DNA from 2 places in the Streptomyces sp. NPDC002144 genome. Region 2 is predicted to be linked to the other one. Evidence: riboswitches for the same ligand, from Rfam matches in the RefSeq annotation. Region 2 holds a riboswitch; the other holds the start of a gene.
The links. A riboswitch is a leader RNA that binds a small molecule or an ion and turns the genes downstream of it on or off. The one in region 2 is predicted to bind S-adenosylmethionine.
Positions count from the first base shown of each region.

Region 1: linked by a shared signal. The riboswitch ahead of ACWCQ1_RS50130 (ATP-binding cassette domain-containing protein) and the one ahead of thrC (threonine synthase) in region 2 are both predicted to bind S-adenosylmethionine.

Region 1 covers NZ_JBSFDB010000102.1:511-3,909, reverse strand. The annotation lists gene ACWCQ1_RS50140 (TauD/TfdA dioxygenase family protein) at 1-779, opposite strand, end outside; gene ACWCQ1_RS50135 (2-oxoglutarate and iron-dependent oxygenase domain-containing protein) at 933-1,304, opposite strand; SAM riboswitch class IV at 1,635-1,744, shown strand; gene ACWCQ1_RS50130 (ATP-binding cassette domain-containing protein) at 1,953-3,399, shown strand, end outside.
Region 2 covers NZ_JBSFDB010000007.1:266,459-269,857, reverse strand. The annotation lists gene ACWCQ1_RS13600 (alpha,alpha-trehalose-phosphate synthase (UDP-forming)) at 1-828, opposite strand, end outside; gene ACWCQ1_RS13595 (glucosyl-3-phosphoglycerate synthase) at 913-1,857, opposite strand; SAM riboswitch class I at 1,984-2,138, shown strand; gene thrC (threonine synthase) at 2,157-3,399, shown strand, end outside.

The sequences.
Region 1 (3,399 bases), on a different contig from region 2:
AGGACCTTGCGGTAGACGCGCTCGCCGTCGCCGTAGTCGTCGACGGCGTAGTGCCAGGTCGCCCGGTTGTCCCAGAGGACGAAGTCGCCGGGCTTCCAGCCGAACCGGATGGTGTAGTTCGGTGAGGAGGCGTGCCGGAGCAGATGGTCGAGCAGCGCCCTGCTCTCGGCCGGGGTCACTCCGGTGAGTTGCTTCGCCGAGCTGCTGATGAAGAGGCCCTTGCGGCCGGTGACCGGGTGGGTGAGGACGACCGGGTGCTCGACGGGTTCGCCGGGAGCGTTCTTCTTGCTGCCCTGCGCGTAGTTCTCCGCGTTGCCGTCGTAGAGGGCGCCGACCGACTCCAGCAGCACCTTGAACGGCTCTGACAGGTCGTCGTACGCGGCCTGGAGGTCCGCCCACAGGGTGTGGCCGCCCAGCTCGGGCACCACCTCGTAGGTCAGGGACTCGATCGCGAACACGGGGTGGCGCCACAGGCCGCCGATGTGCCAGGTACTGGCCTTGCCGGTCTGCTTCACGTTGTACGGGTACACCAACGGGTTGGCCGGGTGCTTCACGGCGGTCGGGTGGTCGAAGGGCCGCGCGAAGACGCTGACGGCGGCCACCTGCTGATCGGGCGTCAGGTGCTGGCCCCGGAACACGAGGACCTTGTGCTCGCGGAAGGCCCGGCGCAGTTCCTCGGCGGTGATGTCGTCGACGGGTGCGGTCAGGTCGACGCCGACGACTTCGGCGCCGAAGCGGGGGCCTGCCCGGAGGATCTCGAAACGGGCGACGGTGGTCATGGCGTTGTCCTTCTGCTGCGGCGGGTGCGGGTGTGGGGTGAGGAGGTCCGGGCAGCCGGGGCAGCCGCGATGTGGTCGCGGAGCAGCGGGCTCCCCGGGCGTGCGGTGGATGTCATATGGCGGCTGCTCGCGGGCCTGCGTCGAGGTCGGCGATCAGGTCGTCGACGCCTTCGATGCCGACCGACAGCGGCACCAGGCCGGGGATGACCGACCCCTGCCGCGGCCTGCTGAACGGGATCCAGCTGGCGCGTGGGTGGTGGAGGCGGGTTTGATGACGAGCCTGCGGACGTCGCCGATGTTCGCGAGATGGCTGAACAGCCGCCGCTCCTCGGGCCGGGCGAAGAAGGCGCGGGCCGCGCTCAGCACCTCGTCCCGCAGGGCCTCGGGGACATCGTGTCCGGTGACGTAGAAGATGCCCACCTCGTGTGCCGCGGACCGACGTTCGGCGAGAAAGGCGGCCCGCTCCGTGACCGGGGCGCGGAAGCGGGAGATGTCGATGACGGGCAAGGCTGTGGGCTGGGCCATGGGAGTTCCTTCGCGGCAACGGCGGCCGACCCCGGCCCTCGCAACCCGCCCTGGACAAGGGCTAGTCGGAGGCAGCCGGAACGAGCAGACAGCAAGAAGGGAACGAGGTCGCGGGCCGTGGGACGGCGATCAGCAACAGACCTGGTCGAACTGGTCGGCGCGGCGGCTCACCCAGAACGGGTCGAGCAGCACCATGTGTGCCGTGCCAGAAATCTCCATGCCCGGATGAAAGCACACCCAGGATGGATGCGTCCACCACGCGTTCCACCGGCTCCGGGCATCCTGGGGCGGTATTGACGCCGGTAGAACAGCCGATCTACGGTGAGCGCGAGCTACGAGTTCCGGTGATCAAGCCCTGGCTGGCCGGACGGCAACCCTCGACGCAGCGGGGTGCCCCAGGTGAAGGCTCGGCGGATCTCTTCTTTCTGCAAGTGCGCTCACATCGGCCCCGAGGCGGGCCAGACCCCGGGAGGACGGCGTGGCTGGAGCCCTGATGCTGTGCTCCCGGCTCCATGTCGACCTGCTACTGGTGTCCAGCTGTCTGTGTACGGGCTGATTGCGCCCTCCGACGGTCGGCAGAGCCACCACCCGTCGGTGTAACCCCCTCTTTCTCACCTGATCTCGCACGGCATGGCACAGCCCTGCGCCATGGCTGCCTCACGCATCCCTGACGCGGAAGTAGATAATCCTGATGGCCCTTCACACCGGCCGGACGCCGGCCCCGCGCCCGCCGCCAGCGGGGTCAGCCTGTCCGTCGCGCCCGGCGAGGTGCTGGCCCTGGTCGGCGAGAGCGGCAGCGGCAAGACCGTAACCGCCCGCTCGGTCCTCGGCCTGCTGCCCGCCACCGCGACCGCCCGCGGCCGCGTGCTGCTCGGCGACGGCACCGCCGAACCCGACGAGGACGTACTGACCGCCTCTCCGGCCCGGCTGCGCGCCCTGCGCGGCACACACGCCGCGATGGTGTTCCAGGAGTCCTCCACCGCGCTCAACCCCGTCTTCACCATCGGCTGGCAGCTCACCGAGGGCCTGCGCGCCCACGGACGCGGCGGCAGCAAGACCGAGCGGCGGGCGCTCGCCGTGGAATGGCTCGACAAGGTCGGCATCCCCGACCCGGCCACCCGCCTCGACCACTACCCCCACCAGCTCTCCGGCGGCCAGAAGCAACGCGCGGTCATCGCCATGGCCCTCGCCCTGGGCACCCGGCTCATCGTCGCCGACGAACCCACCACCGCCCTCGACGTCACGGTCCAGGCGGAGATCCTGGAACTCCTCCACCGCTGCCGCACCGACTTCGACACGGCCGTCCTGCTCATCACCCACAACATGGGCGTCGTCGCCGACCTCGCCGACCGCGTGGCGGTCATGCGCGCGGGCCAACTGGTGGAACAGGCGCCGGTACGCAGCCTCTTCGCCGCCCCCACCGCCCCCTACACCCGCGAACTCCTCGCCGCCGTACCGGACTTCGGCACCGGCGGCCGGGCACGACCGGCTGCGGCGGAAAACGACGAACAGCCGGTCGTGCGGGCTTCCCAACTGGTCGTCGACTACCCGGGGCGGCTCGGCAGCAAGGGTTTCCGGGCGGTGGACGGGGTGAACTTCGATATCCGGCCGGGTGAAGTGCTGGGCCTCGTGGGTGAGAGCGGCAGCGGCAAGACCACCATCGGGCGGGCCATCGCCGGACTGACCCCGGTGACAGGCGGCCGACTGGAGCTGTTCGACGAGCCGTTGACACGGAAACGGACGGCGGCAGCCGGGCGGATCGGGTACGTCTTCCAGGATCCCGCCACCAGCTTCAACCCCCTGCTGACGATCGCCGAGAGCATCGCGGAACCTCTCGTCGTGCACCGGCGCGAGCTGGACGCGAAGGACATCCGAGCCCAGGCTGAGACGCTGCTCGAAGCGGTGCACCTCCCCCGCGCCTACGCAGACCGCTACCCGCACGAACTCAGCGGAGGCCAGCGTCAACGCGCCAGTCTCGCCCGGGCGTTGGCACTACGACCGAACCTGCTCGTCGCCGACGAGCCGACCTCGGCTCTGGACGTGTCCGTGCAGGCCAAGGTGCTCGACCTGTTCACCGAGCTCCAGCAGGAGCTCG
Region 2 (3,399 bases):
CTCGGTCCGGTCGACCCGCACGATCGTCTTCCGCCCGGCCCCGATCTCCTCCCGCAGGGCCGCCATCCGCTCGCCGACGTCGGCCTCGTGCGAGCGCCGGCGCAGGAAGTCCGCGTCCGCCCCGAGCCCGTGCACGCCGACCTCGGTGTTCCCGAGCCCGCCCACCAGTTCCGTACAGCACGCCGTGAAGGCGTCCGCCCAGCGCCGGGTCAGGAAACCGAGACGGTCGGCGCCGAGCATGCCGCGCAGCACCTGCTCGGCGATGTCGTCCGGCAGCATCCGGAAGTAGTCCACCGGCGCCCACGGCGTGTGCGAGAAGTGACCGATCCTGAGGTCCGGGCGCAGCTCACGCAGCATCCCCGGCACCAGCGTCAGGTGGTAGTCCTGCACCAGCACCGCGGCGCCCTCGGCCGCCTCCTCGGCCAGCGCCTCGGCGAACGCCCGGTTGTACGTCTCGTACGACGCCCACTGCCGCCGGAACTCCGCGTCGAAGACCGGCTCCAGCGGGGTCTGGTACAGCATGTGGTGGACGAACCAGAGCACCGAGTTGGCGATGCCGTTGTACGCGTCGGCGTGCACGTCGGCCGGGACGGCGAGCATGCGCACGCCCTCCTCGCCGACGCCCTGCCGTACCGCCTCCCGGTCGCCGTCGGACAGCGCGGAGCACACCCACAGGGCGCCCGCGTCGGGCCCGATCGCCGACAGACCGGAGACCAGCCCGCCGCCGCCCCGTTTGGCGGCCAGCGAGCCGTCCTCCTGTACCTCGTACGAGACCGGGCCGCGGTTGGACGCGACCAGCACCTGATGAGCGCCGTGCGTGGAAGCCATACGCCTCAACCTAGCCCGGCCCGGAAACACTCAAACGTATGGCCGGTTCACGGCCTCGCCCCGTATACGGCCCGCTCCGCGGGGTTACGCGACCTTGCGCTCCGCGTACTCCGCGATCTCCGCCATGGGTGGCCGCTCCTCGGTGTCCACCGAATAGGTGCGCGGCTCGAAGCCGTCCTCGCCCCGCTCGAACTGGGTGAGGGAGGGACGGATGAGGTGGCCGCGGGCGAGCCGGAGCTGGGCCGTGCGGTAGATGGCCGCGGCCATGCGGCCCAGGGCCTGTCCGTCCTGGTGCCGGTGCTTGCGGACGCCGACGTCGACCTGGGCGAGGGCGTCGAGGCCGACCAGGTGCAGGGCGTCGACCAGCATGCCGAGCTCCACGCCGTAGCCGACGGGGAAGGGCAGCTGTTCCAGCAGGCTGCGCCGGGCCGCGTACTCGCCGCCGAGCGGCTGGACGAAACCGGCCAGTTGCGGCCAGTGCATGTTGAGCAGCGGGCGGGCCATGAGTTCGGTGACCCGGCCGCCCTGGCCGGTCGCGCCGGCGAGCGGGCGGTCGTACATGCCCTTGACCAGGTCGATCCCCGGGTCGGTGAGCAGCGGGCCGACGATGCCGGAGACGAAGTCGGAGGAGAACTCCTTCAGGTCGGCGTCGATGAAGCAGACGATGTCCCCGGTGGTGACCAGCAGCGAGCGCCACAGCACCTCGCCCTTGCCGGGGACGGCCGGGAGGCGGGGCAGGATCTCGTCGCGGTGGACGACCCGCGCGCCGGCCGACGCGGCGACCGCCGACGTGCGGTCGGTGGAGCCGGAGTCGACGACGACGATCTCGTCGACCAGGGGGACCTGCTGCATCAGGTCGTGACGGATGATCGCGACGATGTCGCCGACCGTCTCCTCCTCGTTCAGCGCGGGCAGCACGACGGACACCGTCCGGCCCGTGCGCTGCTTGGCGGCCAGGATCTGGTGGAGCGGTCGGTCGGTGACGGACCAGGAGCGGGTGCTCAGCCAGCGCTCGACTTCTTCCAGCACGTAGGCGGCTCCTCACTTGTCTCGCGGTTCGGACGACTCTCTCAACTGTCCTGGCCTTCGGTTACAGTCTTGAACAACGTCGATGACCATCGCATGTCCGAGGTCATTGAACGTACAACCGAATACCGCTCATCCAGAGGGGCAGAGGGACACGGCCCGATGAAGCCCCGGCAACCCTCCAGCCGGTCTCGTAGATCAACGTTGATCATTCCGCGAGGCTCCCGGCTAGGGAAGGTGCCAAATCCGTCTCACGGCGAGATGCGTCGTGAGGAAGATGAGGAGAAAGGGCCTCGCCTCACATGGCTGCGCAGACTGTTGCAAGCACCACCGACTCCCGGGCCGTCGACCTCGGTCCCGCCGCGGCGCTGAGCTGCCGCGAATGCGGCCACCGGGTACCGCTCGGCCCGGTCTTCGCCTGCGAGGAGTGTTTCGGCCCGCTCGAGATCGCGTACGACTTCTCGGCCTACGACACCGAGGAACTCCGCAAGCGGATCGAAGCGGGACCTTCGAACATCTGGCGTTACGCGCCGCTGCTGCCCGTCCCGGCGGACGTGGCGACCAAGCCGAACATCAACCCCGGCTGGACCAAGCTCGTCAAGGCCGACAACCTCGCGCGCGAGCTGGGTGTGACCGGCGGCCTGTACGTCAAGGACGACTCCGGCAACCCGACGCACTCCTTCAAGGACCGTGTCGTCGCCCAGGCCCTGGAGGCCGCGCGCGCCTTCGGCTTCACCACCCTCTCCTGCTCCTCCACCGGCAACCTCGCGGGCGCGGTCGGCGCCGCCGCCGCCCGGGCCGGCTTCCGCTCCTGCGTGTTCATCCCGCACGACCTGGAGCAGGGCAAGGTCGTCATGGCCGCGGTCTACGGCGGTGAGCTCGTCGGCATCGAGGGCAACTACGACGACGTGAACCGCTTCTGCTCCGAGCTGATCGGCGACCCGGCCGGCGAGGGCTGGGGCTTCGTCAACGTCAACCTGCGGCCGTACTACGCGGAGGGCTCCAAGACCCTGGCGTACGAGATCTGCGAGCAGCTCGGCTGGAAGCTGCCCGACCAGCTGGTGGTGCCGATCGCCTCCGGATCGCAGCTGACGAAGATCGACAAGGGGCTGCAGGAGCTGATCAGGCTCGGGCTCGTCGAGGACAAGCCGTACAAGATCTTCGGCGCGCAGGCCGAGGGGTGCAGCCCGGTCTCCGTCGCGTACAAGGCGGGGCACGACGTGGTCCGGCCGCAGAAGCCGAACACCATCGCCAAGTCGCTGGCCATCGGCAACCCGGCGGACGGCCCGTACGTCCTGGACATCGCGCGCCGCACCGGCGGCGCGGTGGAGGACGTGAACGACGAGCAGATCGTCGACGCGATCAAGTTGCTCGCGCGGACCGAGGGGATCTTCGCGGAGACCGCCGGTGGGGTGACCGTCGGCGTGACGAAGAAGCTGATCGAGGACGGTGTGCTGGATCCGGGCCTCACCACCGTCGTCCTCAACACCGGCGATGGGCTGAAGACCTTGGACGCGGTGGCCGGCACGGGGCTCACCGCGACGA